Glaciimonas sp. CA11.2: one gene and its partner. The protein of the gene in region 2 binds, or shares a complex with, the protein of the main gene of each other region. Links are inferred from orthologs where the notes say so. Each region holds a gene or a part of one and is shown on either strand. Other genes may lie near its edges. The genes, in order: RGU75_RS13180 and smc.

Region 1 (14,116 bases), 2.0 Mb from region 2 along the record:
AGACCATAAGGAACGGCAACCCGCAGCATGTAGGCGTGGCGTTGCATGTACAAACCGTTTTGGAGACGCAAGATGCGGAACTCATCTTCGGCCAATTCATCGGACAGGCGGCGTTCTACCTGACCGCGATATTGGGCAATGCGTTCTTTGACAATCTGGTGATCGTATTCGTCGTAGCGATACATCTTTTATTCCTAATCTGTGTGGCCGTGACCACGTCTCGTATTTAAGATTTCTAAAAAACGGTTTCTAAAAAACCAATTTAATTGCTACGCTAGTAAGCGTCACTGCTAATAAAGCACGTAAAATTTTCTCTGGTACTTTGCGTGCGGCCAACGACCCCAGTGTAATACCTGGAAGAGAACCGAGTAACAGGGCGCTTAATAATGCCCAGTCAATCGACCCTAACCACCAATGTCCGGCCGCGGCAATCGCAGTGAGTGGCACCGCGTAGGCGATATCGGTACCGGCGACTTCAGCGGGCGTCAGGCGAGGATACAACAAAACTAGTAAGGTAGCGCCAACGGCACCAGCGCCAATTGATGATATTGTGACTAACGTACCAAGTACTAATCCCGCAACAATCGTGGCAGCCGTCAACTTTGCGCCCTGAAGTTGTTTTTCAGGATGCGCATTTAACCAGTTTTGCAGTTTACCTTTAAATAGCAAGGCGATGACAGTTAGAAACACCGATCCGGCAATTGAATAACGAATAATTTGGCCCATTTCAGGGCTGACCGTGCCGAAATATTTTAAGGCGAGGGCAGTAATAACTGCCGCCGGCAGTGCGCCTAAACATAAATGGCGGACAATATCCCAACGGACATTGCCACTGTAGCGATGGGCAAATGTGCCAGCGACCTTGGTGGCAGAAGCGAACGCCAGATCGGTCCCCACGGCCACGCTTGGGTGGATGCCGAAAAGCAGCGTGAGGAGTGGCGTCATCAGAGAACCACCTCCGACTCCGGTCAATCCAACCAATAATCCGACGGCAAAGCCGCTTACTACATAAGAAAGAGTCATAAAGCCTCGTACGAAACAGTCTGAATCGTAATAAACTTCTTCTTTATTACCAACTACAGAGTATTTATTTGCTTATATGCGTATTTGGTATATAGAAAAATGATGTGGGTTTATGCGAGGTCGCCTAGGTAGCCAGCTTGTTATTCTCTTAACTATATAGGCGTCTGTCTATATCGGGAGAGTTGGCAAGCCTGTTGCTGGGAAATTTTGCGAAAGTCTTAATAGACAATACGACATCACGTTTTAATCACAGCGCTAGAAAAAAAAAGGGCAGGCCTATGAATCTCCATCAGTTTCGCTTTGTGCGCGAGGCGGTCCGACAAAACTTTAACCTGACCGAAGCTGCGAAGGCTTTATATACGTCTCAGCCCGGCGTGTCGAAGGCAATCATTGAATTAGAGGAAGAGCTTGGCGTCGATATTTTTACCCGCCACGGCAAGCGCATACGTGGTCTGACCGAGCCTGGGCGCCAGGTCTTGAAGTCGGTCGAGGCCATCATGCAGGAGATCGAAGGGCTAAAACGCATCGGTCAAGAGTATGCCGCCCATGATAGCGGCAGTTTTACGATTGCCACCACGCATACCCAGGCGCGTTACTCGCTGCCTAAAGTAGTACAAGCATTTACGCTAAAATTTCCGAAGGTGAGATTGTCTTTGTTGCAAGGAAATCCAAAGCAAGTTGCCGACATGGTACGCAATGATCAGGCTGATCTGGCCTTGGCAACTGAGGCCATCGCTAACGCGGAGGGATTAATTACCTTGCCATGTTATCAATGGGAACATATGGTTGTGGTGCCGCCCGATCATCCTTTGTTGCAGTCAAAGTCGCTTACGCTCGAAGAAATCGCCGCCTATCCTTTAATTACCTATGACAGCGCATTCGCAGGTCGCAGCAAAATCGATCATGCGTTTTCGCTACGGAATCTTAAGCCAGACGTTTTGCTGGAGGCGATTGATGCCGATGTCATTAAAACTTATGTTGAGCTGGGAATGGGTGTGGGAATTATTGCCGGAATGGCATTTGATTCGGAGCGAGATACCGGCCTTCGCGCGATCAAAGTTGGTCATCTGTTTGGTACGAATGTATCGCGTGCAGCCGTCAAGCAAGGTGCTTACCTGCGTAGTTACGTCTACACGTTCATTGAATTGCTGGCACCGACGATGAACAGAAAACTCATCGAGCAAGTAATGAGTGGTGAAAAAGACATGTACGAGTTGTAGCCTTGCCCGTTTGGGATTGAACAAAAAGTCCGAGCGAGTCTGCTTTGCGGCGAGTTCGATAGGCAGTTGTTAAAACGGCCTCCTTCGATATGGCGTTGTGCGCTGACCAAGGTCGGCAGGATAAATACCCGGCACACGCCTTATCGAAGAGACACTGCACAAAATCCAGCTATGTAAATTACGGCAAACCGCGTTTGCGGCTGCGTCTAAGGTTGTCGTTTTAAAGAGTATCTGGCGTTAATCCAGCATTAATAGTCAATAGCCTGCATCCCTGATTGCATCTTTAGTCGCATGCAAGGCAATGTCAATATGTCTTACCGCTTCGTGCTGCATACCGCGAATGCGCGGATCGTCCTCTTCTTGGGTCACGTCCTGACGCGCCTTGCTTAAGGCTTCAACTGCATCATGCAGGCGACCGTTATGGTCTCTATGGATGTCGGGGCGTTGCGCGCTCTGAAAATCTTTTCCAACATCTCGCCCTGATTGAACGACCAGATTTTTGGCGGCGTTGATTTCAGTTAGGGCAACTTGCTCGTTGTGACCCATTACCCAATTGTCGCCGCCGCGATGGGCGATTAACCAATTGGCGGTATCGAGGTCTTGCAGTGCATGGATGTAAGAAGCATGCCGCCCTGGCTCGTCAGCATGGGCGAGGGTCGCCATCACCCCAGACATGGCAATCATGGAGAGAACGAGTTTATGGCTAAGTTTCATAGGGTTTGTCCGGTTAGTTGAAGTGGGGTGGTGGTAAAGCAGCGCATCGGTTGGACGCGCTGTAAAAGATAAGGGGGATTAATAGCGGTACGCAGCATATGGGCGATCGTAATAGCCGCGATGGGCAGGAACGATGATGCAGCCAGATAACACTGAGCTGAGAATTGTGCCTAGTACCACGAGTTGAATGAGCTTTTTCATTTTCCATCCTTCCTAATTAAATTTCCAGATAATCAGGATGCCACTCGTTAACCTGTGAAGGTGCAACCAAGGTGTGTGATTTGTAAGCGCATGTTAGGCGCGGATTTGATGGGAGGTGGAGGAAGTTTTGCGTAAAAAACGAAGAATTACGAAGGTGCAGTGCAGAAGCGAAGGAGGAGACGACTCTGGAAGTCATCTCCTGGTAATTCATGTTAAGTGAGTGCGTAGCGACAAGTTGTTATTCACTTACAATAGTCGCTGGTGACTGTGCATTTAACGATACCTTTGGCACCCGACGTACGAGGCCGACACCGATGACCGTCACAATCACAGCGAGACCGACGCCCATGTGAATGGAGCCAATCAGGCCATCGCGCGCGGCTTCTAACAGAAGTTGTCCGTTATGCCCTGCGTCAGCCAATTGCTTTAACACCAATGTTTGCGTTTCATGGCTGATCAGAATTTGGGGATCGGCAAAACTCGGAAGCCATTTCCCTGCATTATCACTCTCTAACGCTTGCTGAACACTGCTGGCGTACATGTGATTAATCAAGGTGCCAATAATCGCAGTTCCGATCATGCTGCCGATCATACGGAGCGATTGCATCAGCGCGGTAGCGATTCCAAGATGCTCACGGCCTGCCTCTTGTTGAATAAAAACAGTCAGATTAGGCAAAATAAAGCCGAGACCGAGACCGCCCATCAGCATGAAGCTTGCGATAACATTGTGTGAGGTCCAGCGGTTCGATATGACGACGCCGAAACAGGACAGTGCTAACAAGATAAAGCCGATATACAGCATAACGATCGGATTTTTGATCCGCGTAATAATACGGCCGTTAGCAATACTGCCAACCATTATGAAGGCCACCAAGGGAGTGATCAGAAGACCAGCCTCTTGCGGAGGCAGGCCGAAACCGCCTTGGTATAACAGCGGTGCAAAAAACATTAACGAAAACATGGAAAAGCCGCTCAGCAGTGAGAGTAGAAATAAAGTCGCAAGTTTTGGGTGGAATAGCAGATCAAAGGGCAGTATAGGCTGCGGCGCATGATGCTCCCATTTCCATAGCGCGTAAAAGGACGCAATGCTTGCGACTAACAACGTCAACATGCCGAGCGACAGACCGTGCTTCGGTAGCATTTCCACAAATAGTTGCAAGCAGCCTAGCGCGGCTGTGATAAGAAGTGCGCCGGGCCAGTCAAGTCGAATTTTGGCGTCAGGATCAGTATGCCGCAAGTGCGGAAGGTATTTCCAGACGAAAAATAGTGACAGTAATCCGACCGGGAAATTCACAAAGAATACCCAGCGCCAGCCCCAGTATTGGGTCAAAAAACCACCTAATGATGGTCCAACCGCTGTCGAAATACCGAACGCGGTACTCATCATGACTTGCCAGCGCAAGCGGGTGTGAGCGCCGGGGAATAAGTCGGGAATACAGGCAAAAGCGGTACCAACCAGCATGCCGCCGCCGATTCCCTGGACGCCACGTCCGATTACCAGCCAGAGCATACTGTCGGCGAGGCCACATAAAATTGAGGCACCCGTGAATAATATGATGGAGACAATCACAAAAGGCTTGCGTCCATAATAGTCACCCAGGCGTCCGAAAATAGGAACTGTGATGACAGAAGTGAGCAAGTAAGAGGTCGCAACCCAAGCGTATAAATCAAAACCTTTTAGTTCAGCGACGATAGTCGGAAGGGCTGTGCCGACGATGGTAGAGTCTAACCCGACCAGCATGATGACAAATGCAATACCTAGCATCGCCAACAGTGATTCACGAAAAGGAAGTATTTGGTCGCTTGAGTGAGCGGCGGCAGAATGAAGGGCCATTGAAGTAGAGTTTGATGAGGCTACTGAATGTTATTCACTGCATTCACGTTGCGGAAAAAAGCCACGTTAATGCAGGTAAATCACTTAGTTAGTGGCAACAGCGGGATTTATTTGTATATTCATCATGATACGCCGGTTCTCCAGTTTCCGCTAAAAACCATTCACTCCAGTATTTTTGATGTCAAAGTAACAAAAAATGCCTCGTTAATCGATCAAACTGCATGGAATAACGTCCATATGACGATACCCGCACTACATTAATTTATAATGCCGCCTTTGCACCCAATTAAATGAACCTGCTTCCATCGAATATATCTGGTCAAACGCAGCGCCATTTACGACGAGTTTGGCGTAAATACGGCATTTTATGGCTTGGAGCGGTATTGGTAGGGTTGGTCGCGGTATTGTATGCGCGCCTGATAGATGCCGGGTTTGGCATTTTTCGCACGCTCCAGCAAGCCCATTTTTTGCTCCCGATCATTATTACGCCATTGGCCGGTGCACTTTGTGTGTGGCTGACACGGCGGTTTTTTCCCGGCGCGGAGGGAAGCGGGATTCCCCAGGTAATCGCGACGTTGGAAGAAGACACCACGCAGCGTGGACTGTCGTTACTGTCGATCAAACTGTTGTTTGGCAAAATCGGTATTTCATTTTTAGCGATCCTGGGCGGTTTTACTATTGGTCGGGAAGGCCCGACGGTGCAAGTTGGTGCGGCGCTCATGTTCAATTTGCGACGCCTTTATCCACGCGCCAGTGCCGCGCTTGAGCGACGTCTGATATTGGCGGGTGCGGCTGCCGGTCTGTCTGCTGCATTTAACACGCCCTTGGCAGGAATCGTGTTTGCGATTGAAGAATTGACGCGCAGTTTTGAGCATCGCGCCAGTGGCGTGGTGATTACTGTGATTATTTTTGCCGGTGTCGTGGCACTCGGTTTAAATGGGAACTACAATTATTTCGGTACGATCCAGATTGCTGGCGGTCTGACTAATATGCTTGCGTTGGCGGTCGTTGTAACAGGCATTGTGACGGGTATTGCTGGTGGTATTTTTTGTTGGTTGTTACTCAACACTGAGCGTTGGATACCGAAAAAAGTGCAAGTTTTACGTCGTGATCGCCCCGTTGTTTTCGGCGCTTTATGCGGATTGATAGTAGCGCTCATTGGTGTCGTTGCCGCTGCCGCAACCTTTGGAAGCGGTTATGTGGAAGCGCAAAGTTTGCTGGCCGGCGGTCATTTACCCGTGTTATATCCCTTTTTGAAGATGGCATCGATGGTTGGTTCTTATTTACCAGGCATCCCGGGCGGCATTTTTGCGCCATCGTTGTCTATCGGTGCCGGTTTCGGTAATTTATTGCATCTGTTATTCGATAATACGTCGTTGCAGATGTTGATCGCTTTGGCGATGGTGGGATATCTGGCGGCAGTGACGCAGTCGCCGATTACTGCTTTCGTGATCGTGATGGAAATGATTAACGGCCACGCTTTAGTGATTTCATTGATGGCAACGGCACTGATCGCCAGCCGGATATCACGGTTTTTTGCGCCTCCACTTTATGATGCACTGTCAGAGCGATACCGGCTGTCATGTGCGTCGCAGATTGTTTCACCGGATTTAAGAAAGTCAGAAAATGCTTAAAAAAGATATGGCGGAGTATTACGCCAAACGTGCCGAAACTTACGAAGAAATTTATACCCGTCCAGAGCGCGAGGATGAACTGTTAACGCTGCAAGTGCGCGTGCAAGAATTGCTGGAAGGTCACGATGTATTGGAATTAGGCTGCGGAACCGGCTTTTGGACTAAAGAGCTTGCTGCTTCGGCAAAATCGGTTACTGCTACCGATATCAATCCGGAAGTCATGAAGCTGGCGCAGGCCAAAGAGTTTCCCGCAGATAAGGTTCGCTTTGCGATAGCCGATGCCTTTGACCTTCAGCTGGATCGCACGTACACGGCGGTGTTTTTTGGGTTTCTGTGGTCGCATATTGCGCGTGAAGATCAAAACAGGTTTTTGCTGCATTTGCGCGAAAAGATTGGATCGAACACGTTGATGGTGATGTTGGACAATAGCTATGTGGAAGGTAGTAGTACGACGATTGCGCGTACCGACTTGCTGGGAAATACTTTTCAGCATCGCCGCTTGCCGGGCGCACCGCATGGCGACCGCTATGAGATTTTGAAGAATTTTCCTAGTGACAGTAATTTGCGCAAGCGGTTGGCGTCTGATACGCGGGATTTGCGTATTTTGAGGTTAGAGCATTATTGGTTGTTGAATTGCCGGTTGAAATAAACTTTTTTAGATCGTCGGCAACTACTCTTATCAAGCAATAGGTTGAATTAACGCTTCTTGATTTTCGGGCGGAGCTGCGGGGGCTGGAAAATTTGCCCATTCATTGGCAAGTGTGACTGTGGTTGTCGCGTCAATTTTTGCTTTGATGCGCAGGTTAAAAGCGCGACCAACCTCCCATTGCGCTTGAGGTCTGGTGCGGAAGGCACCCGTCAAAATGGCACCATGCAGGTCAAAACCGTTCAGGCCATAGATGTCGATGGGCGCCAGTAGCAAACGGCGCAAATGCAGGTCGTTCATCATCTCGTTGCCGGTTTCCTGCATCAGGTTAAGCGCATCTACGATGCTTGACTCCAGGGTTACGTGTAATTTTAGCGCTGCATAAGCGTATTCTCTCGAATCGTTTTTTACGGCAAGAATTTGTGAAAATGGCACGCTATGCACCGATCCGCTGCCGTCGCGTAAACGTACGGTGCGAATGGATAAATGCTCCACCGTTCCGATATGGCCGTTTCCTACGTCAACCCAATCACCGACCGACATCGAGTCTTCGATCAGAATAAAAATCCCGGTAATGACATCTTTTACCAGTGATTGGGAGCCAAATCCGATGGCAAGGCCGACCACGCCTGCCGACGCCAAAAGCGGGGTGACATTCAGGCCCAGATTTGCCAGTGTGGTGATGACCGTCGCGGTCAAGATGATCAGCAGCGAAGCATTGCGTAGGAGCGGCAAGATGGTGCGCATACGTATACTTGGGTTGCGGCCGTAGCGCCCGCTGCGGCTTGGTGTAATTGCTTCCTGAATTGCCGTGTCCAATAATATCCACGCAAGCCATGCCATGGCTAACGTTAGCCCGATCTTGCCCACTGCGGCGAGAATCAAATGGCCAATTTGGGTCGTGTTGGCATAGTCTAGCAACGAACGATCCCAAATTCTGGTGAGTAATTCTATAAAACCAATCCACATTACAATTTGCAGCAAACTGAAAATGGCTGCTTTTAAACGCAGAATGTAAGGGGATTGTCGACGCAGTGATGTCCGTTTTTTTCCGCGGCCAATTCGCTTTAGCAGAGTGCCGATAAAAAACATACCAACCAATAACGCGGCACTGCTGAGCGCGTGGTCTAGCGCCGCGCCGCTGCTGGCGGGACCGAATACTGTAGCGAGACTCACGCCGCCTGCTAAAAGCAAGATTGGGTAGTGCCACAAGGACGCCACAATTTCCAGTGTTTCCATACGTGCGCGGTGGGTGCTACGCACTTCTGAGGATCGGTTACGGATCAAGTGGGCGATCGGGCGTCGAAAGCGCAGCGCAAAAACCACACATAAAATAGCAGCAATCAGGTTGGCTGACGTCGCTACCAAACTGGATAGTGCACCACCGATAATTGAGTACAGTTTGGGATTGTTGATCGCGTCGCCAAACCAGCCAGCGAAGCCAATGAAGTACAACAATCTCCAGGCGCGTCGATACAAAATGTGGATGGCGACATTGCGATGACCGCTGTAGGAAAGTGAAAAAATGATCGCGCACACTGCTCTGAATACGCTTGCGCCAATCATGGTGTACAGCAAAAGTGTGGCAAGTGCGCGACCAAGCGCCGCCGGTAAGCTCAAGACGACAGCGATCTCTACCAGAAGAGCCAGTACCAACGGCATGATATGACGCAAGATATAGATCAGTAATTCTTTGATTCCAGGATCGGTGGAGAGTGTTTCCTGCATGTCGAAGTGCTCACGCACGCGCTTGCCTAAGTACTGAAGAGTGAAAACAACAAAACCAAACAAAGCCAGCATTTCGACGAAATGCACCAATACGTAAAGCGGTGTTTCGCCCTTTTGTCGTGAAAAGAGGGTCGAGAGTTCATCGGCCGCGCGGGCAAACTGCAGCTTCCAATATTTTTGTGGTGCGGCAACATTGCCGTAGTTTGTCTGGACGGCATCAAGGCTGTCAGAAATTAATCCGATCAATCCCTTTTCAGCCGGTATCGGTGCTTTGGTTTGCTGTTCCGCTTGCTGAAGTGCAGCCACTAAAGCAGTAGCAGCGGGATTTGCTTGTAATGTTTTAGCTAATGCATTGAGTGTGGACGATGATGTGGCAGCCGCTGCATTCGATGCTGGCGTGGTCGTTGTTGTGGTTGTTGTCGTCGTCGAAGTGGCAGGTACTACCTTGCTATCTGAAGCCGACCAGGCTGGGACGATATGCAATAACAAGCAAATGATGAGCAGCAACTGCGCAGAGGACAGCGCCAGCGCGCCAAGTCGAGTGGAGCTCATAGTAGGCATAATGACGTAAAAAAAAACATAAAGAAGTGATCTTACCGCAGCGACGGCAACGCAACGCATGCGTTATGCCGTTTAACGTCGTCGTTGTGTTTTTGCGTTACCGTTTGACTTGGTTCTGGTTCCTATGATGGCTCTTTCAACTATTTCTTATAAAAATATTATGGCGAATTTCAGTGCACTTCCAATCTAAAATTATTATTTAACAATTAATTATATTGGGATCGTCATATGTCAAGTAGATTGCATCACGCAATAAGCTGAGCAATATGGAAACTTCAGGCAAACTGCACTGTGGTCGATTGATATGGGCTTTGTACGGGTTTTGGATGGTTTCCTTTCGTTTTCTTTTGGTTAATGGCTATATGAAAAAAATCGACACACTTGGGTTGCAACATGGTTGCACCGGTATTGTTTTTCTGTGTTTTTCTTTATTCACTCAGATTGCCTTCGCGCAGATAAAAATCGGCGTCGATCTCGCCTTAACGGGCCCAGCGGCTGCGATAGGTGCGCCCACTAAAAACACCGTCCTATTGTGGCCAAAGCAGATTGGCGGGCAACGCGTCGAGTACATTATTCTCGATGATGGTTCCGATCCGAGTAACGCGGTACGTAATGCGCATAAACTCATTAGCGAAGATAAAGTTGATTTGATCGTTGGCCCGAATACCACGCCGAATGCGTTAGCTTTGCTGGATGTCATCGCTGAGGGCGAAACGCCGATGATTGCATTGGCGGCGTCCGCGTCAATAGTTTCGCCTCTGGATGCCAAGCGGGCGTGGGCGTTCAAAATGCCACAAAATGACTCGCATATGGCGACGATACTGACACAGCACATGGCCGACAATCACATTAAGACAGTCGCTTTTATCGGATTTGCGGATGCTTACGGCGATAGTTGGTGGCGTGAATTTTCAAGGCTGGCAGAGCTGCGGAAGATAAAGATTGTTGCCAGTGAGCGTTACAATCGGACTGATACGAGTGTCGTTGGACAGACACTTAAAATTATGTCGGCCCAGCCTGATGCAGTGTTGATTGCGGCAGCGGCCACGCCTGCAGTGTTGCCACAAAGAACGTTGGTCGATCGTGGCTATAAAGGACGCATCTATCAGACTCACGGTATTGCTACGCTTGATTTTCTAAGAGTCGGTGGCAAGGATGTTGAGGGGACTTTTTTCCCAACCGGACCCGCAGTGGTCGCCAGACAATTGCCGAATAGCAATCCCGTCAAGAAGACAGCATTAGACTTTACGACTCGCTATGAAGCGGCGTATGGTCCAGATACCATGACCCAGTTTGCCGCCGATGCTTGGGGCGCGTATATGTTAATTGCGAACGCGATACCGCAAGCATTGACCAAAGCCAAACCCGGTACTAAACAATTTCGAGCTGCGCTCCGTGATGCGTTGGAGCAAACGCACAATCTGACCGTTCCGCAAGGTGTGATCAACATGAGCCCTATCGATCACGTTGGTCTTGATCAGCGCTCCCGAGTGATGGGGCGTATTGTGGGAAATAAATTCACTTATGCTTACGGAGGATGAGGGATGTGTTGTGGAGCCGATGATCCAATTTTTATTAAAATATTAACTTAATGATCGAGCAATGTAGCACAACATTAAATGCAGGATTATTTACTTAGTGGACGTTGCCTGATGTTTTCTTTGTAAAACCGGTGCAATGTCAGAACTATGGCACCGGATTGGTCTATCCCTCACGCCAATTAAATTTCCAGATTGTCGATCAGCCGCGTGATGCCTATTTTTGCTGCGGCCAAAACAACCAGTGGTTCGCCCTTTGCTACTTCGCTGGCCGATGCTGGTTGCAGGTTGCTCCGCTTACGAACTGAAATGTAATCGGGCTGCCAGCCAGCTTCACGGAGTTGAGCGATTGCATCTTGTTCCAGCGCGTCGATCGTTTTCTGACCGCTACGGACACCTTCCGCCACTTGCGTCAGCATCTTGAACAAATTCGGCGCTTCAGCACGGTCCTCCGCAGATAAATACATATTGCGGGAAGAGAGCGCCAAGCCATCGTCAGCCCGAAAGGTTTCTGCAGCGATGATGTCGGTAGGTAGCGCAAACTGTTTTGCCATGTTCCGAATGATCATTAATTGCTGATAATCTTTCTTGCCGAAGACCGCCACGCGCGGTTGAACGCATGAAAATAGCTTCATTACTACGGTGGTGACGCCGGCAAAAAAGCCGGGACGGAATTCGCCCTCTAGTGTATTGCCGAGATCGTCCGGTGGACTAATGCGAAATTCCTGTGGTTCTGGATAAAGATCTTTTTCCGTTGGTGCAAACAGGACGTATACGCCTTCCTTCTCCAGTTTTGCCACGTCTGCGGCAAAAGTACGCGGATATTTATCGAAGTCTTCATTGGGCCCAAATTGCAGACGGTTGACAAAAATCGACGCCACAATAGGATCGCCGTGACGTTTGGCCAGCCGCATCAGTGATAGATGGCCATCATGCAAGTTGCCCATAGTTGGCACGAAGGCTGTACGTAGCTGGCCGCGCATGTGGTCACGCAATTCTTCGATAGAGGAAATAATTTTCATGAAATTGATCAGGTGATAAAAGTCGAATACAGCAACGGACTGCAGCGGTATAAAAAATGTTTGGTTAATTTATTTGGGAGTTTTTCGTCGCCGATCGCGCTGCGGAATCACGCTTTAAGAATCGGCCGAAGTAAAAGAGTCATCATCAGGACGGGGAATAAGCCAGACGCACGTAGATCGGTGCAAAGGGTTCGGCTTGCGTGATTTCGATCAATGTTTCTTTGGCAAGTTCCAGCAGGGCGATGAAATTCACGACTAGTACGGGGACGCCGCGTGCGGGATCGAACAACTCGGCAAATTCGACGAATCTGGCGGACTGCAAACGTCGTAAAATACCCGTCATGTGTTCGCGGACTGATAGTTCTTCGCGACTAATGATGTGATGTTGTGTAAGTTTGGCGCGTTTGATGACATCGGCCCAGGCGGATTGCAGATCGATGACAGCGACTTCTGGCCAGCGTGTGACGATGCTTTGTTCAATATAAATTTGGGTGCGGACAAAATCACGCCCCAATTGCGGCAGCTCGTTGATTTCACGTGCCGCTAATTTCATTTGCTCGTATTCCAGCAAGCGACGCACTAACTCTGCCCGAGGATCTTCTGCCTCTTCGCTGTCGGTTTTTCTGGAAGGCAACAACATCCGCGATTTAATTTCAATCAGCATCGCCGCCATGAGCAGATATTCAGCGGCCAGTTCAAGGTTAGTAATGCGAATCTGATCAACGTATTCCAGATATTGCAATGTAACTTGCGCCATCGGAATATCAAGAATATTGAAGTTTTGCTTGCGGATTAAGTAGAGCAACAGATCAAGCGGCCCTTCGAATGCTTCGAGAAAGACTTCCAGCGCATCCGGTGGAATGTATAAATCGCTCGGCATGCGAAATAGCGGTTCGCCATACAGACGTGCAAACGCGACACCGTCGACTACGTTCGGTGTCGAGTCTGGCTGTCCCTCAACGGTGATTTCAGCGGCGTCTGACGAATTCTGCGTCATAGTGATCTTTTGACACCTCTGTTAATCGTCTTATGTTTGCGGGAGAAAGCCGTCGCAATATTAGTGTTCGTTTTGATAAACGTAGGGCTGTTGTGGAACGCGGGAGTCATTTGAGCGCAGTTGACTATCAAGATCGATAGGTGTTTTGTCCCATAAAAGTGCCCGACCGGCCAGTTGTTCTTGTTCCAATGCAGGGTTCTTTACCTTCAGTTCGCTGATGAACTGGGTGATTTCGGACTGGTATCCAGAAAATTGCTTGGAAAATTTCATTATATTTACCTGTTTTACTTATTTAGAAGCACATAAAAGTTAAGCGCTATTTTATGTCATTTCTTGTAGTGATGAATCGATAGTTGCTTTATGAATAACTTTTCTATTGTTCTATTATTTGTTACGGAAGTAGAATCAAAAAAACCAATGTCGACCAGCGACTCTTTACGAATAGGCTGGCCGTCACATTTACTGCTATTTATAGGTTATTAGCGAATCCGCATCCCCGGCGCAGCGCCTGGCCACGGAGTGAGAATATAAATACCTGGATTGGCTTTTTCATCCGCCGCTGAAGCCGCTAATACCATGCCTTCGGATATGCCGAATTTCATTTTGCGCGGTGCAAGATTGGCAACCATGACGGTCATCTTGCCAACCAATTCCTCTGGCTTATAAACGGACTTGATGCCAGAGAATACATTCCGTAAGCGACCTTCACCGACGTCAAGTGTTAGTCGCAACAGTTTGTCGGATCCTTCAACGTGCTCACAGTTAACTATTTTAGCAATTCGTAAATCGATTTTAGTGAAGTCATCAATTTTGATTTCCGGTGCCAGTTCTTCGATAGCCACGTTATCTTCCGCGCCAGTAACTGGCGCCGCTTCAATGGCGAGTCCATCCACTTTGCCTTCTGGCGGTTCGAACAAAGCTTCCAGCATTTTAGGCTCAACCCGAGTCATCAAATGCGTGTAGGTATTGATTTGGTGACCATTACCAATCGGCAAATT
Region 2 (18,118 bases):
TATAAATCAACGCCAGTCCACGGGCAATGCCCATCGTGGCGAGAGTAACAATAATCGGCGGCATCTTGGCATAGGCGACAAAAAAGCCATTTGCCATTCCAAACAGAATCCCCGCCACCAGTCCGATGAGGATAGCAAACACTGCCGGTATGCCTGCCACCATAAGACCAGCAGTGATCGTTCCGGTAAGCGCCATAACAGCCCCGACAGACAAATCGATACCACCGCTTAAAATCACGCACGTCATGCCGACCGCTATGATCGCGTTAATAGAAACTTGCCGCGCGATATTGACAAGATTAGCAGCAGACAGAAAGTCGTCAGTCGTGGCGGTCACAACCAGACAAACGAGAAGCAGCCCTACAAACGGAAAAAAGGCAGGAGATTTTTTTAGTTGTTCCAGTAGCCCTGTAAATGAATACGCAGGTTTTTCTGAAAAATGACGTGCATTAATGTTTACCGGTGGTTGCATTGCGCATTACCTCACTCGAATTGATAGAATCCGCCGCTAGCACTTTGACGATTGATCCTTGTTTGAATACCGCCACTCGATTACACATACCGATTATTTCTGGTAACTCTGAAGAAATCATGATGATCGAATAGCCGTGTAGCGTTAACTCCCGCATCAGACTATAAATTTCGGCCTTTGCCCCAACGTCAATGCCGCGTGTCGGCTCATCAAAAATAAGAATCTTGCAATGATGATTAAGCCAGCGAGCGATGACCACCTTCTGCTGGTTACCTCCGCTCAAGGTTGATACCAAAGCGTTCAAACTGGATGTTTTAACACCGACTTTGTCGATCATTAACTGGCTCGCGCAGCGCTCAGCAGTCCTATCGATCAAACAACCCTGACCCACGTATTTGCCTAAATTGTTGATAGATATATTGTCTTTAATACTGAAATCGATAATCAGGCCTTCGGATTTTCTACTCTCAGGCAAAAGACCGATACCACTTTCCAGAGCCTCGGCAGGGTCGCGCAAGGCAGCTAACACACCATTCACGTACACCGTCTTATGCGCGGTGGGATCGGCACCGATGACCGCACGCGCCAGTTCGGTGCGACCCGAACCGACCAGACCCGCAAAACCGAGAATTTCACCTTCGTAAAGGGTGAAGCTATTACTCGGCCCATCCTTATCGATGCGTACGTCCGTTGCCTCCAGCACCACGCGTTCAGAATACCGATGTACTGGCTTGGGCGGGAAGTTACTTTCTAGTTTCCGGCCTACCATCATCTCCACCAAACTATCGACATTGGAAGCTAACGTATCGACCATCCCCACGTATTTTCCATCGCGTAAAACAGTGATCCGATCACACACTTCAAATATTTCGTCCATGTGATGCGAGATAAAAATCATCGCCACGCCATCTTCTTTAAGATCACGCATAACGCTAAAAAGATGCTCTGCTTCCATGGGTGTGAGCGTCGCTGTGGGTTCGTCCAAAATAAGAATTTTGGCGTTTAATGCCAATGCTTTAGCTATCTCGACGAACTGCTGTTGGGCGATACTGAGTTTGCTAATACCGACAGAAAGGTTGATATTAATTTTCAGCTTATTAAATATCTGCTGCGCCTTTTGACGCATGCTTGCCTTTGATAGCAAACCAAACCCGTTCGTCAGCTCGCGCCCCAAAAAAATATTCTCCACGGCATTCAGATACGGCACCAAGCTGAATTCCTGAAAAATAATGGCGATGCCAGCACGGATTGCATCGTTATAACTATAAAAATTTTGTAGATTGCCATTCACAAAAATTTGACCATTATCAGGACGATAAATCCCACTGAGGACTTTCATCAAAGTTGACTTGCCGGCGCCGTTTTCGCCCAATAGGGCATGAATTTCTCCCTTATTAACAGACAAATTAATATCGGACAACGCCTTCACACCAGGAAAACTTTTTGAAACATTTTCCAATTTCAAAATCGTGTTCATTGTCGCCTCGCACAATCGATCAAAAATCAGAGCGCACTCTCACCATGACGTCGTGAGAGTGCGACGACTACCAACGGAATGTGTTAGCAGCGGCCTTATCCACCAACTTGACGTCAACCGGCACAGTGGGCGGCACGTTTGCTCCCCATTTTTTTGCTAATGCAATCGCGAGGGCCAGCCGTATCTGGTCGCGTGGATATTGCGCTGCGGTTGCAATAAATCGGGAGTTATTTTTTTGGATTGCCGCAATCGCTTCTGGTGCACCGTCCACGCTCACCAGCTTGACATCTTTGCCACTAGCTTCAATGGCCGATAGCGCGCCCATCGACCCAGTGTCATTAACGCTAAACATACCTTTTAGTGCGTGATTTGCTTGCAGGATGTTTTCAGTGACGGTCAGCGCCTGATCCCGCTCCTGCTTACCGTTCTGGATGGTAACAATCTTAATTCCGGCAAACTTTGACAATGCCGCCTTACAACCTCGCACCCGATCAAGAATCGGGACCACAGGAATCCCATCAAGAATCGCCACATCTCCACTGCCATTAAGACTCTTGGCAAGATAAGTGCAGGCCATCTGACCGGCATCGAAATTTTTGGACCCGACAAAAGAATCCACCGGACCGTCCGCATGCGCATCCACCGCTACCGTCACCACCCCCGCGGCGTGTGCAGACTTAACGGCTGATTGAATACCTACCGAATCGGTTGGGTTAATCAACAAGATATCGACCTTCTTCTGAATCATATCCTCGACATCACTAATTTGCTTGGAGACATCATGTCGGGCATCGGTCACTATCACCGTGGCGCCAATGCTGGCCGCAGCATCCATCAATCCTTGCTTCATGGTGACGAAATACGGATTATTTAATTCTTGAAAAGACATCCCGATTTTTAACGGTGCAGCTGAAGTTGATGGTGAAAAGGTTATTGCACAAAGTATTACTGTCATGCATAGCGCTAAATTTTTTTTGCAAATCATAACGATCTCCTCTGTTTTTTTATTTAAATGATGCCAATGAAACGGCATGAAATTCTGGTTTATAAAAAACTTCCCGATAACCAGGAAATCATGACTTTACTGGTAGAGCAATTGCAGCCCTTCCTGTCGCATATGTTTAAGATAAAATTCATAAAAATGCACCCTCCTAAAAGTTGAAAAACACTTTCACTAACGTCCCAGGACGCATCTCTGACCTCACATAACTCTTACTAAAAAAGAAGAGAAAAGAAAGAAAGATGAACGTTATTTACCCCCGGTCACTCAATTAATTCACCCGCACCCACCTCTTCAAGCTTTGTTGTAATTTGAAATTTTTATCTCGTCATATGCACGAAATTTAGATGGTGACATCCCTTTTTGGAGCAAAAACTGTCGATTAAAATTCGACACATTATTGAATCCAACTTTGAAGCAGATATCGGTGATGCTCAGTCGCCCATTCGTCAGTAACTCACAAGAACTCTTGATGCGTAGATGGTTGATGTAACTAACGAAAGTCATTCCAGTATGTTTGTGAAAAGCACGTGAGAAGGCGCTAACGCTCTGGCCTGTCAGGGCGGCGAGATCAGGCTCATGCAGTTCATTTGAAAAATTTTTACTGATATACCTTAAGGCGAGATCTATCTTCGATGTCGCAAAGACGTCCGGCTCGGATATGTATTCTGAACTCGCTAGCCGCTTGCGACCGGCATCGCGCGACAGTAGTTCTATTAAAGTTAGAAATAGCTGTACCCGTCGAAAACCATGTGCCTCAGTTAATTCCTGCATCAATGGCTGCGCTAACAAGCCAGTTTCTGGCTCGAATAATAAGCCGCTATGCGATTCTTTTAATAATCTTCTGAGATACCGCAGTTCTGGAAAAATTTTGATTATATTCAAGGCCAACGCACTCGGAAATTGCAGCACAAGACAACGTTGTTTCACCGTCTCGATGCCAGGTAATTCACTGACCCAGTTATGTGCAAGATTAGGCCCTATCATTACCAGGTTTCCCGGAACGAAGGTGCCAATATAATCGCCGACAAAAAATTTTCCCGTTGTGGCAGTCACGAGATGAATTTCGTACTCGGGATGGCGATGCCAGCGGACAGTCTTGTAAGGATAACCATGCGACCAAGCACGAAACGACTCATTACCGCCAAGATGCACAACTTCAATATCTGGCACCATATCAGCACCCAACGCTAATCAGCATATCAGACCTCTGACGCCTGATTCATAGGGCATCTGGCAAACACACGTTTTTGATTTTTTAACGAGTTTTATTTTTATCCATAATTGGACTATGGATAATTCAAAAAGAAAAGCTGTCATTATTTTGTCCCCGCTGGTTGCACTGCGCTGATAGTCGTGCGACATACGGGATGTGCAAAAGGAAGTGCAAATCCCGCGGTCGAAACAGATCACGTCGTTATGGTTTATGTGACTTAGTCTAGATGCTCAATCTTTGAGGGACTACCAAAAAAAGTGCATGCCACGATACTTTTTTGCGATTATTTGACCCTTCACTTTTGAAGTCCGTAGTTCTAGCGAATCACTAAAGATTAAAAAAATTTGTTTTGAAAAATTATTAAGGCATATTTTTTGCCCTAAATCGGGATCGAATAAGCAAGTAATCTGTAGACAATGACCTCTAATGATTAGCGCTAAATACTGCTTCATCACCTCTGTAGACGTTAAGATTTATGAAAAAAGGATGTGACGTGGCACGATTTTTTTTGCCTCTTTTTTTGGACCGGATATGTGTAAGCGTAATTCGGAAAAGTACACTTACGATGCAACTATAAATACGAGGTTGTGAACCGATATAGGACGCATCTTAAGATTTTTCTTAACTTGTGTTCACATCATCAAATCTATCAAACGAATGATCAGATTTTTTAAACTCATGTTGGATACATATAATCCAGGCCAAAAGAGACCGACACATTAAGAAATAAAGTAATCGTGAATGACAAATCTGCATAGTCTGAGCGTGACCAGCAAAGCAGGATATGAACAATAATAAACACCAAAAATATAGGTGAGATTGGACGCATCTGCGCAAGAAGGTTGTGTATATTTATCGCAGGAGCGATGGCGGAGGAGTTGTGGCGTCACATCGAAAAACATGACGAAGGCTAGCATTTCATCGATCATCACGGACTAAAAGCGGCGATTGAAAAATGGAATGCAGGCGTGGCTATCGGCTACTTTGATGAAGGAATATCAGCGGTTACCTCGGCAGAATTGATGGGTGAAATTCGACAGTAAATTTCTAATCTGATTTTCCGAGTACAAGGTACGAATAGCTAAAGATGGCGCAAGAAGAGATGCCGACGGATGCGTCAGTCTCATGTTGCAAGCGCCGGGACATATATACTACCCAACCGCACCACCCGGCTACATCCGTCGGTCACCCAGAGTAATACTAAGGCGGTACGATTATGTATCCATATGTTGAAGCGCAACTGCAACTATTTAAATCTAGCTAGTAGATATTTCAAATTCGATATCGAATAGCTGAAGTCACGACAAAAACTTACGGCAGAAAAATTAACTAAACAAACGCAAAGCGCGCGTGGAACCTGCTGGAATTTCGGCACCGTCCATGTCGAGATAGAACGCATCCACCTGACCAGCGATTTCTGATAATTGCATGTCTGCCAGTGGCTGATTACTGTCATCCACCACCACACCGCTTAAACGCGATGCGAGCGAGCGAGCGCAGGCGACCATCGCACCATAACCATCGCGTGACTGAGAAACGCGTGGAACGTCGAGTAAAAGTGTCAGACGCGCCGTTGTTTCGCTGGTTGCGCTGGCATTTATCGACAGCGAGAACAACACCCCGCCATCGCCATCCGACATAATCAGACGACCTTCCGGGCGGGCATCAAAGCCTTGTCGGGTCAAAGCCGACATCAGCGTCGTTACTGCCCAAGGCGCCCCTTTGGACTGAATATTCACACCCAACTGAGCATCATGTTCAATCACGAATTGATGTAATGCGCGTGCGCCTTGCATCACTTCGGTCATATCAGGAATGTCCGGTTCAGCTCCAAGATCGTCGCATATCTGACGTAAACTTATTACCAATTCAGAATATTCAATCTCGTTCAATGGGTTACTACGATTCGCCATCTGTACACCAGCCATCAACGATTTGTAGATGCCGCCATGTGCAATCGGCTCCCATTCGCCATGACTATCTTCACCTATATAATTAACTGGTTTGTTGCCGACATAGCGCAAATTTTGGAGGACTGGCAAAATCTTATCGCCGCGCACCGGGGCTTCCAACGAAAGTGGAATCACGCAATCAATCAAGCCATCGACAGGTAATTCAATTTGCGGGGGAGCAACGGTCTTTACCATCACCGCCTCCAATCCTGCGACTTCTTCCGCTGCAGACGGCGCGGTCATTTGGCCCTGCGGTTCAATTGCCAATTGCTCTGCAGTCAATTCAATATTATCTTGTGGAATATCGTATGGCACCGATCCGTCGGGTGTGGCTTCTGGAGTAAACAATACGGGCTCATGTCGCTCTGATCGCTCAGACGGAGCCGCTGGCGGTGTCATCAAGACGTCGTCATGTGACGTGGAGAATGCCCGTTCAACACTTTTCTTGGCCTTATATTCTTGCCATTTATTATAAGAGACGACGCCAACAATAATGACACCGCCTATGACGAACAGACTGGTTTGTAGATCGGTCATGCTACTAAGGCCTCGAAAGCGAACATACTGGCAAATACAACGGTGCCGGAGTACGCGCAAATAACGGTTGAAATAGGGAGCTAGTCATGTCCACTGCCCGCAGTCTGGACAGTGATCCCAGGCGGCAATAAGTCTGCGGTAAATTCAGTGGCAGCATAAACTAACGAATAAGTTAATAGTAAATAAGTAATAAGTGGTTAGCAACGGGCGACCAAATTGTTATCGAAGTGGTCCAGATGAAGCAAACAATTCGAAATTAAACCTAAAAAGAGGCGATAAGAAATAAATCGTCTGCCATTGATCATCATCTTCAGCCAACCGATTTTGTCTTCATAAACCTAATTTTCACAATGAATTCGAATTTTGCAATAGTGCATCTACCAATGCATCTACCAATCCATCATTATCAATAAATGTAAGAATAACGCCTACTGTTATTGAATATATTTCATTAACTTTCTTAATTACCGCGGATTAAGTCGGTTATACAGCCGAAGTGACATGACCAATCCCCAAAAAGCCTTTGTCGGACACAAGAATTCAGCTAGTGTTCCCAAAAAGTCATCATTTCGGTATTCTTCATAATGACGGCATAATCACGCGATAACAAATGAAAGACAACATTTCCATTCATCATCAAGCTACAGTCGCAAAGCTTCTGGCGGACTCCATATCCACCGCCACAATGCGCGAAACGCCCTGTTCTTGCATCGTTACGCCAATCAATTGATTCGCCATCTCCATCGCAATTTTGTTATGAGAGATGAACAAAAACTGCGTATGTTCAGACATGCGCTTCACCATATTGCAGAAGCGCTCAGTATTGGCGTCATCCAACGGCGCATCAACTTCGTCTAGTAAACAAAATGGTGCCGGATTCAGTTGGAACATTGAGAACACCAGCGCTGTCGCTGTCAGCGCTTTTTCACCGCCCGACAACAGATGGATCGTGGCGTTCTTCTTGCCCGGCGGTTGTGCCATCACTTGTACGCCGGAATCAAGAATCTCGTCGCCGGTCATAATCAGCTTAGCCTGGCCGCCGCCAAACAAGATCGGGAACAGTTCAGCAAAGTGGCCATTTACCCGATCAAACGTATCCTGCAACAATTCACGTGTTTCAATATCGATCTTGTGAATCGCATCTTGTAGTGTGTTGATCGCTTCGGTCAGGTCAGCATTTTGCGCATCGAGAAAATTCTTACGCTCGGAAGCCTGCGCCAACTCATCCAAGGCCGCCAGATTAACGGCACCCAATCCAGCTATCGCATTCGTCAGCCGGGTGACTTCACCTTGCAAATAAGACGGACGCAAATCGTCATGCAACTTTTCGCTCAATGCGACTTCATCTGCGCCAAACTCGACCAGTTGCTGTGCATATTGCTCTTGGCTCAAACGTGCAGCCTGTTCCTTCAACTGTACTTCCATAATGCGGTCCCGCTGTGGTTGCAAGCTGCGTTCCGCCTGTGTCCGCGTGTCTTCGTGCTGCCGCAAGTTTTGCGATACCTGATCCAACTCGTGCCGTGCATCGGCCAAGGCACGTTCCTGATCCGTGCGCTTGTCCAGCAAGTCTTGCAAACCGGTTTGCGCGGCCTGATCGTCCAGACTCTCTAACTCCAGATGGCCTTGCTGCATATTCGCAAACAACTGCGCCGCTTGTTCCAGTGCAGTAGAAATACTGCGCTTTAATTCTTCGATTTTGTTGCGATGTGACTTTTCAGCGTATTCAGTTTCCTGCGCGCTGCGTTCCAGTTCGCGCAGGCGTTGGCGGGCATCGTTGAGTTGTTGCTCTTTATTAAGATAGTCGGTTTGGCCATCCTCATGCTTTTCCTGCAACTCGCCCAACTCAGCATCGAGTTGTTCAAACTTCGCCTCAGATTCCATCTTAATTTGCTGTTGCTCGTTTTCCTGAGCGGCAATTTCGGCCAGATCGGTCGCGATTTGTGAACTGCGCTGATTGAATCGTTCTTGCAATTCGGAGAGTTTCATCACGTCAATCTGCAAGCTATGCACCGCTTGCGTGAGAGCGTTATGACGAAGGCGCAACTCTTGTAGACGTTGCGTCGCTTGCGTTAACGCCGCCTCAGCGCGTACCGAGCGCGAGCGCGCTTCGTCGGCCAGCATTTGCTGCGCCCGCAATTGTTTGGTGATGTTTTCAATCTCTTGCTGGCGCGCCAACATTCCGTCCTGCTCCGAATCGGAAGCATAGAACCGCACGCTGGTTTTACTAATCACGTGCCCTTGGCGGGTCACAAAACAAGCGCCTACCGGCAATTTGCTACGTTCGGCAAACGCCGTTACGGTGTCGTCTGCCACAAATACGTTGTGCAACCAATCTTGCATTAATGCGCGCAAGCCCGGATCGTTGAGCTGCATCAAATTCAGGAAGGGCTTAAAACCGGCTGGAACGGGGACGCTGCTTTCTGATGCTATCCCGCTAGGCGTGAATAATGCGAGTTTCCCTGGAGGCGCATCGTTAAAAAAGCCTTTGGCCCAGTCCAGATTCGACATTTCCAGGGCAGATGTACGCTCGCGCAAAACCGATTCGAGTGCAGTTTCCCAGCCTTGATCGATGTGCAGCTTTTGCCATAGACGTGGCAACTCGGCAAGCTCATGCTTTTGCAACCATGGCTGCACCTTGCCCTGACTCTGCACGCTTTCCTGCAATTGCTTTAGAGCCGTCAGACGGGCTTCTAATTGCGCATTGTTTGCAGTTTCGGTATTCACCTGCTGCTGTGCGGTGCGCCGCTCTTCTTCAAGACGCGGTTGTTGCTCTTGCGCCTCTTCCAGCTGCATGCTGACCTCTTCCAGCCCAGCCTGCTTTTCTTCGAGCTGCATTTTGAGGTTGGTCAAATGCGTGGTGTCTGGCAAGTTCAGTCCACTTTTTTCCTGCGACAAGCGCTCGCGGCGACCGGTCAGGCCATTCAAAATATTCGAGGCGTTACGCTGATGCGTTGATTCCAGCTCGATTTGCTGCTGGAATTGCATGATTTTGGCGCGTGACTCTGTAGTTTTGAGTTGCGCCTCACGCCATAATTGTTCCAGTGCCGGCACGTGATCACTATGCTGTTGCGCGGTAACTTGCGATTGCTCTACGCGGGCGGCCAACTCTTCAAGGTGAATCTCTGCTTCCGACAAATCATCCTGGTGCTGCGTGCTTTGGCGTTGCCATTGGTCGCGCTGCGCGGTCAATGAATTGAGTTGCGACTGAAGGCGATTGCGCGATTCGATAACAAATTTGATTTGCGCTTCCAGACTGCCGATTTCAGAATTGGTCTGATACAAATGGCCCTGCGCCTGATGCATGCGGTCACCCGCTGCATAGTGCGATTGCCGCATATGCTCAAGTTCTGTTTCAACATGCCGCAATTTGGCAGTTTGCTCTTCTAAATCTGTCTGCGCTTTTTCGATCTCGCGGAAAAATTTTTCTTGCTCGGCTTTGGCTTCGTTCTTGCGCAATAACCACAACAATTTTTGTTTTTCTTCCTGATCACCTTGCAATGCATGGAATTTATGCGCAACAGCCGCTTGCGCCTCTAATTTTTCGAGGTTACTGTTCAACTCCCGCAGAATATCTTCCACGCGCAAAAGATTGTCGCGGGTGTCGTTCAGCCGATTTTCAGTTTCACGGCGGCGCTCCTTATATTTAGACACGCCCGCGGCTTCTTCCAGGAAAATCCGTAATTCTTCAGGCCGCGCTTCAATAATGCGGGAAATCATCCCTTGTCCAATAATCGCGTAGGCGCGTGGTCCCAAACCCGTACCCATGAAAATATCCTGGATATCGCGACGTCGAACTGATTGATTATTGATGTAATAAGTAGACGTTCCGTCGCGCGTCAGCGTACGCTTAACCGCAATTTCAGCATATTGGCCCCATTGTCCGCTGGCTTTGCCCATCCCGTTATCAAAAACGAGCTCCACAGACGAGCGACCCGCAGGCTTACGATGTGACGAGCCATTAAAAATGACGTCCTGCATCGACTCACCGCGCAACTCGGAAGCTTTGGATTCACCCAAAACCCAGCGCACGGCATCAATAATATTGGATTTTCCGCAACCATTCGGACCGACTACACCGACCAGTTGGCCAGGAACCTGAAAATTGGTTGGATCAACGAAAGACTTGAATCCCGCTAATTTAATGGAAGTTAGACGCACGTTATTGACTATTCTTATCAAAGTCGGCGAATACAGCGCCGCCGCATTCAAAATGCATAAAAGCGAGAAAAATCTCGCAAAGGATCAGCATCATAACATTCGACGTGACCTCCGTTGACGCGGAAAAGGTCAAAAATAGTGATAACCCATACAATCGTAAAGAGGCAATAGTTGGAGGGTGACTCTAACGTAGTAAAAACGTGTCTTCCACACCGCCTTAAATCATTTTATTTAATAGCCATTAAGGAACAAAGTACGCTCAAGATTGCACCAAAGAAAATATTTCTTCAAGTTTATAAGCAGTACTCCACACACTACCCCCGCTTATTTGCCTCTGTGTATTTAGTTCTGTGTATTTACTTCTGTATATAATGCGAAATACGCTTTTTTGCCTTACGAATCCTTTTTCTGCCATTTAAAATCTCCGTGAATCCACTACTAGACCAGTTGCAGCCTTATCCATTTGAAAAACTGCGGATGCTCTTTTCCGACGTCACCCCAAATACAGCCTATAAACCGATCAGCCTCGGGATCGGTGAGCCTAAGCATCCGACGCCAGCTTTTATACGGCAAGCGCTAGCAGACAATCTGGACGGTCTCGCCAGTTATCCGAGCACAGCCGGAAGCGAAGCCCTACGGAAATCAATCGCAGGATGGTTAGAACGCCGCTATAACTTGCCCGCGCTCAACGCTACTACGCAAATCCTCCCAGTTAGCGGCTCTCGAGAAGCCTTGTTCGCCTTGGCACAAACCGTAGTGGACCCCTCTGATCGTGATGCATTGGTCATGTGCCCCAATCCGTTTTATCAAATTTACGAAGGCGCAGCGTATTTGTCGGGCGCGCAACCGTATTTTGTTAATTCAGACGCAAATCGCAACTTTGCGCCGGATTACAGCAACGTGCCGGAAAATGTCTGGGCGCGCGTTAAACTCCTTTATTTGTGTTCGCCGGGTAATCCAACAGGTGCGGTACTGACTCTGGACGACTGGAAAGAACTGTTTGCGCTCTCAGATCGTTATGGATTTATCATCGCCGCCGACGAGTGTTACTCAGAAATATATTTCAAACCGGAAGCGCCACTCGGCAGCCTGGAAGCAGCACATCGTTTAGGACGCGATGGCTACCCGCGCCTGATCACGTTCTCCAGCTTATCCAAACGCTCCAATGTACCGGGCATGCGCTCGGGCTTTGTCGCTGGTGACGCTTCTATTTTGAAAAAGTTTTTGCTCTATCGCACCTATCACGGTGCTGCGATGAGCCCTTCGGTGCAATCAGCATCAATAGCAGCCTGGAACGACGAAACCCATGTTGCAGAAAATCGTGCAAAATACATCACCAAATTTCAGCAAGTGACACCATTGTTGCAAGAGGTATTGGACGTATCGCTCCCTGACGCGGGATTTTACTTATGGGCTAAAGTCGATAAATGCACTACGCTTTCAGATGTCGACTTCGCCAAGTGCCTGTATGCCGAATATAATGTCACGGTCTTACCGGGAAGCTATCTTGCCCGTGATGCACATGGCATCAATCCAGGTCAACAGCGTATTCGAATGGCACTGGTCGCAGAAGTCGACGAATGCCTTGAGGCGGCACATCGCATTGTTAAATTCGTTCACGGTTTACAAAACCAATAAACGTACCAAATTTGTTCACCACTGGTAGTGACTGTCGATAACGACTAATAAGTACAATCATCAATAGTAGTAGTCAATAGTCACCCGCGGCGTCTGAGCGCTTTTCACACACATCGTGTTTAATAACATTTTTTTAACTTTTAACTGACAAAATCATGACTCAATCTCTAGAACAATTTATTGACCAAGCCTGGGAACAGCGCACTGAATTCTCACCTAAAACGGCCCCTTCCGACCTGCGCGCAGCGGTCGCCAAAGTGATCGCCGAGTTAAATCAAGGTACCTTGCGCGTCGCTGAAAAAATCGACGGCAACTGGATTGTTAATCAGTGGATCAAAAAGGCCGTGCTGTTGTCATTCCGCCTGGAAGACAACATGCCGATGCCTGCAGGTGAAAATATGCAATTCTATGACAAGGTTCCGACCAAATTTGCGAACTACACAGCGGATGATTTCGCCAAAGGCGGTTTCCGCGTGGTGCCACCGGCGGTCGCACGTCACGGTAGCTTCATCGGCAAAAACGTCGTTCTGATGCCTTCTTTTGTCAACATCGGCGCATATGTCGACGAAGGCACGATGGTTGATGCTTGGGCAACGGTTGGCTCTTGCGCCCAAATTGGTAAAAACGTCCACCTGTCCGGCGGCGTTGGTATTGGTGGTGTTCTGGAGCCTATGCAAGCCAATCCGACCATTATTGAAGACAATTGCTTCATCGGTGCGCGATCGGAAATCGTCGAAGGCGTCGTAGTTGAAGAAAACTCAGTCATTTCGATGGGCGTCTATATCGGTCAATCAACCAAAATTTATGACCGCGCAACGGGCGAAGTAACTTACGGCCGCATTCCGTCGGGCTCAGTCGTCGTTTCTGGCAACCTGCCATCCGCCGATGGCAAATACAGTCTGTATTGCGCTGTTATCGTTAAACGTGTGGATGCAAAAACACGTGCAAAAACAGCTATTAACGAACTACTACGCGACGCTTAATAAGTAACGCAAAATAAATAAGCCTCGGAACCAACGTGTGCACTGGTTCCGTTTCTTATTTTAAATATAAATTTACCACTTAGTTTTGTTGATATTTTTTGCTTATTTCGTGATTATTCAATCCAGACCGAACGCCATAAAGCAAAATTGAAACTAAAGTGACTTGTTTAGGACTTACTCAAAATTGTCCCAGCAACGGGCTTGCCAACTCTGTCGATGCAGACAGTAGCGACTTTGGCTAGGAACGCACAAAGCCGCTGGGGCGATTTTGCGTAAGTCCTGACACCTATTTTTTGAGGAACCCTTATGGCAATGGATCGCTTGTTCCGTCTGATGCAGGAAAAAGAAGCATCGGATATGTTCCTGACCATCAACTCGGCAATCCACCTTAAGATTAAAGGTCAGTTGGTACCGATCAATCAGCAAAAAATGGATAAGGCAACCATTCTTCTGCTATTGAACGAAGTTGTGCCGGTCGCGCGGTTGCAAGAGCTGGAACGCGATAAAGAACTGAATATGGGTTTACACATCAGCGGAATCGGTAGTTTCCGACTGTCGGTATTCAAGCAACGCGGCAATATCTCCGCAGTTATTCGTTATGTTCCATTCGACATTCCGGCGTTTGAAAGTCTTGGCTTACCCCCCGTTCTGATGGAACTAATCAACCGCAAACGCGGTTTGCTCCTTGTCGTTGGTGCCTGCGGCTCAGGCAAATCGACGACAATTGCATCAATGCTGGACTATCGCAATAAAACCCAGGCCGGTCACATTCTGACGCTCGAAGATCCGATTGAATTTTTATTCAAGAATGAGCGCTCGATCGTCAATCAACGTGAGCTCGGAATTGATACCGACAATCTCGACGTTGCACTCAAAAACGCTTTACGGCAGGCCCCCGATTGTATTTTGATCGGAGAAATCCGCGACAGAGAAACGATGTCAGCGGCACTTGCCTATGCCCAATCAGGCCACTTGGTGGTGTCAACGTTGCATGCAAATAATAGTTACCGCGCTTTAAATCGGATGATCGGCTTTTTCCCTCTGGAAAATCGTGCAACCTTGCTTGAAGATCTGGCATCAACATTAACTGCCATCGTGTCGCAACGGCTGGTCAACACAACAGACGATAAACGTACGCCAGCGGTTGAGATTATGCTCAACACCAGGCATATATCTGAGCTAATGGAAGATGGAAAAATCGGTCAGATTAAAGATGCCATGGAAAAAAGTATGGCGCCAGGCTCACAGACCTTTGAGCAAGCACTGATGCGATTGATCGAAGAAGGTATCATTACGCAAGAAGAAGCACTTTCTCAAGCCGATTCCCCTAGCAATTTATACTGGCTCATCAGCAACGCCAGTGACAATGGCGCTGCGTCCAAAAAAACAAACACCGTACCACCTTCTCCAGATAAAGGCGAAGGCCCGACCTACACTGAGTTTACGCTTGATTTATAGCAATCTTTAAAGGTTTAGCAGCGGAGCCGATATATATCGCCTTATAGCCAGCTCCGTGCGCAGCTAAAGCGCACGTTGCTTCGATTTATACTCATCGTCCATATCACTCAAAAGAATGTAACCTCGCATGGCAATTACCCTTTATGGCATCCCGAATTGCGACACAGTTAAAAAAGCCCGCACCTGGCTTGAAGATCAAGAGATCGCCTACACGTTTCATAATTTTAAAAAAGATGGCGTCAGCGTCGCCCTGATCAACACATGGCTCGCCGATATCCCCTGGGACGTGCTGGTGAATCGCAAAGGCACAATCTGGCGCAATCTATCTGACCAGCGCCGCGCCAGCATTACCGACAGTATCAGTGCGACGCCTTTGATGATGGAGTTCCCTTCCGTTATCAAGCGGCCGGTATTATTTACTGGCAAAAACACCTACGTCGGCTTTTCCGACGCGCTTTATCAACAGATTTTTAATCAATAACTATGTCAAATACCGTCGTCAGCAAAACCCTTGCACTTGCAGAGGAGTTGATCTCCTTATCTTCCGTCACACCACAGGACAAAGGATGTCAGGACCGTCTGATCGAACTCCTTTCTCCGCTTGGCTTTGTCTGCGAAACGATTCAGTCTGGTGATGTCACCAATCTCTGGGCCCGTAAAGGCACCACGCAACCATTACTGGTGTTTGCTGGTCACACAGATGTAGTGCCAACTGGTCCACGTGACCAATGGCAATCAGACCCCTTTCTGCCCAGCCATCGTGATGGCAAATTATATGGACGTGGTGCCGCCGACATGAAAACCTCGATTGCCGCCATGGTGGTGGCAGTCGAAGAGTTTACGCTGGCCCATCCAAATCATTCCGGCTCTATAGGTTTTTTGATTACCAGTGATGAAGAAGGTCCTGCCACCGACGGGACCGTGGTGGTCTGCGAAAAGTTAAAAGCCCGCGGTGAACAGCTCGATTATTGTATCGTCGGCGAACCGACTTCCAGCGGTGAACTCGGCGATATGATCAAAAATGGCCGACGCGGGACGATGTCAGGCAAGCTCATCATCAAAGGCGTGCAAGGCCACATCGCTTATCCGCACTTGGCTAAAAATCCACTCCACCTGGCGATGCCAGCACTAGCGGAGTTAGCTGCGGAAAAGTGGGATGACGCTAACGAGTACTATTTGCCAACTTCTTGGCAAATGTCAAACATTCACGGTGGAACCGGTGCATCAAACGTCATTCCTGGCGAAATGGTCATTGATTTCAATTTTCGCTTTTCAACAGCCAGTACGGTAGAAGACCTGCAACAGCGCGTCCAAGCGATTCTAGACAAACATGCACTCGAATACTCGCTGGCGTGGATTATCGGCGGTCGCCCATTTTTGACACCACGTGGCGCATTGAGCGCGGCTTTAGCATCTGCCATCAAGGCAGAAACCGGGATTGAAACCGAATTATCGACAACTGGGGGGACTTCTGATGGACGTTTTATTGCGCAAATCTGTCCTCAAGTCATCGAATTTGGTCCCCCTAATGGCAGCATTCACAAAATCGATGAACACATTGAAGTGCGCTTTATCGATCCATTGAAAAATATCTATCGTAAGACGCTCGAAAATTTGCTGCCGTAATTTGCTGCCGTAATCCGGTATGCAATCGCCTTGTCGTTAGAGCGACAAGGCGATGAACTCACCTCCTCCCAGCTAAATACAATAACGACCAAAACATAGGCATTCAAGATGTCGCCTTTTATTTACGTTTTGTATGCGATTAATCGGATCTTTCTGCTCAACGCTTTCATATAGAACGGCAGCGAGAAATACACATCAATAGTCGACCAACATTGCGCCTCTTCTTCTCGTCAGCGCTCATAACATCTATAATCCGTCCCATGACACCCAATTCTTTCGCCACCATCCGCGATTTGCTGCGCTACGCAGTCACTCGCTTTAACACCGAAGCACTATTCTTTGGCCACGGCAGCAGCACAGCCCTAGACGAAGCCGCCTATCTGATCCTGCATACATTAAAGCTGCCACTCGATAAAATCGAGCCGTTTTTTGACGCGCGATTGTTGCAGCAAGAAGTGGACACAGTGCTACGCGTCATCGAACGCCGCAGCACTGACCGCGTTCCCGCCGCTTACATCACGCAAGAAGCATGGCTCGGCGATTACCGCTTTTATGTTGATGAAAGGGTGATCGTTCCACGGTCGTTTATTGCTGAACTGATTCCCGATTTCTTTTCGCCATGGGTTCAAAATCCCGCAGCAGTCACCAATATCCTGGAATTGTGCACCGGTTCTGGCTGCTTGCCGATCATGTTGGCGGATGCCTTTGGCAACGCGCATGTTGACACTGCTGACATTTCTGCCGATGCGTTGGCGGTAGCGCGGCGCAATGTAGACGATTACGACTTGCAAGATCGGATCACTCTCATCGAATCTGATTTGTATACCAACGTACCTGACAAAAAATATGACCTGATCGTTACCAATCCGCCGTACGTTAATACTGGCTCAATGGGTAAGTTACCGAGAGAATATCTGGCGGAACCGCAGATTGCTTTAGCTGGCGGTAGTGACGGAATGGATTTAGTGCGTACAATCGTGGCTGGTGCAAAACAACGCCTGACCAAAAACGGTGTGTTGATCGTGGAAATCGGTAACGAACGCGCATTTGCCGAAGCAGCATTCCCTGATATGGAAATGACATGGGTATCGACCAGCGCGGGCGATGACATGGTGTTTTTATTAACAGCCGATCAGCTGCCTTAACAACAAGAAGATGCCAGAATTTAGGCAAATTGATAAAAGCGCCTTATCATAGGCGCTTTCTTTTTTAGGGAAGCACGCTAAAAGTGGCAGGAAGGGTTAAATATCCGACGATTTTGGGTGTTTAATAGTCTTTCCTGACTTACTGAAGATTCAATCAATGATTGACCGCCATAATTGATGCTAAATGTGCTTCCAGGCATGCAGCATTTATTCTGGTCAATGTGAATACTGCGTCACTTAGCTTCCCCCAACGCATTTCCAACACACCATTTTCATGATACGTTTCCTACAAGTTTCAATGATGCGCGGCATCAAGCCGCTGCTCGACAAAGTCGATATTACCCTCAATCCGGGTGACAAAATCGGCCTGATCGGGGCTAACGGCGCCGGTAAATCAAGCCTGTTCGGACTATTACGCGGCGAACTTCACGCCGATGCCGGCGAGATCGACTTTCC

Evidence for each region.
Region 1: the proteins of smc (region 2) and RGU75_RS13180 are in contact, whole or in part, in a crystal structure (PDB 3ZGX), measured with the Bacillus subtilis proteins. The link is inferred for Glaciimonas sp. CA11.2 from one-to-one orthologs.

The regions. Positions count from the first base shown.
Region 1 is NZ_JAVIWL010000001.1:3,046,065-3,060,180, forward strand. Bases 11,193-14,116 are described here. They hold RGU75_RS13180 (ScpA family protein), read right to left. Parts: upstream 13,119-14,116; coding sequence 12,267-13,118; downstream 11,193-12,266. Other genes in these bases: panC (pantoate--beta-alanine ligase), read right to left, coding at 11,282-12,121; RGU75_RS13185 (DUF3460 family protein), read right to left, coding at 13,179-13,388; metG (methionine--tRNA ligase), read right to left, coding at 13,598-14,116. Also shown: RGU75_RS13125 (nitrite/sulfite reductase), read right to left, coding at 1-185; RGU75_RS13130 (sulfite exporter TauE/SafE family protein), read right to left, coding at 250-1,023; RGU75_RS13135 (CysB family HTH-type transcriptional regulator), read left to right, coding at 1,302-2,243; RGU75_RS13140 (hypothetical protein), read right to left, coding at 2,499-2,957; RGU75_RS13145 (MFS transporter), read right to left, coding at 3,397-4,992; RGU75_RS13150 (hypothetical protein), read left to right, coding at 5,020-5,253; RGU75_RS13155 (chloride channel protein), read left to right, coding at 5,283-6,626; RGU75_RS13160 (class I SAM-dependent methyltransferase), read left to right, coding at 6,619-7,275; RGU75_RS13165 (mechanosensitive ion channel family protein), read right to left, coding at 7,306-9,552; RGU75_RS13170 (ABC transporter substrate-binding protein), read left to right, coding at 9,924-11,102. UniProt on the Bacillus subtilis protein: Participates in chromosomal partition during cell division. May act via the formation of a condensin-like complex containing Smc and ScpB that pull DNA away from mid-cell into both cell halves.
Region 2 is NZ_JAVIWL010000001.1:5,066,569-5,084,686, forward strand. What follows is about bases 7,091-11,148. They hold smc (chromosome segregation protein SMC), read right to left. Parts: upstream 10,813-11,148; coding sequence 7,291-10,812; downstream 7,091-7,290. Outside these bases: RGU75_RS21880 (ABC transporter permease), read right to left, coding at 1-472; RGU75_RS21885 (sugar ABC transporter ATP-binding protein), read right to left, coding at 450-1,949; RGU75_RS21890 (ABC transporter substrate-binding protein), read right to left, coding at 2,017-2,904; RGU75_RS21895 (AraC family transcriptional regulator), read right to left, coding at 3,244-4,125; RGU75_RS21900 (cell division protein ZipA C-terminal FtsZ-binding domain-containing protein), read right to left, coding at 5,491-6,654; dapC (succinyldiaminopimelate transaminase), read left to right, coding at 11,239-12,450; dapD (2,3,4,5-tetrahydropyridine-2,6-dicarboxylate N-succinyltransferase), read left to right, coding at 12,606-13,433; RGU75_RS21920 (PilT/PilU family type 4a pilus ATPase), read left to right, coding at 13,740-14,891; RGU75_RS21925 (ArsC family reductase), read left to right, coding at 15,019-15,372; dapE (succinyl-diaminopimelate desuccinylase), read left to right, coding at 15,375-16,517; prmB (50S ribosomal protein L3 N(5)-glutamine methyltransferase), read left to right, coding at 16,778-17,662; RGU75_RS21940 (ATP-binding cassette domain-containing protein), read left to right, coding at 17,964-18,118. UniProt on the Bacillus subtilis protein: Required for chromosome condensation and partitioning.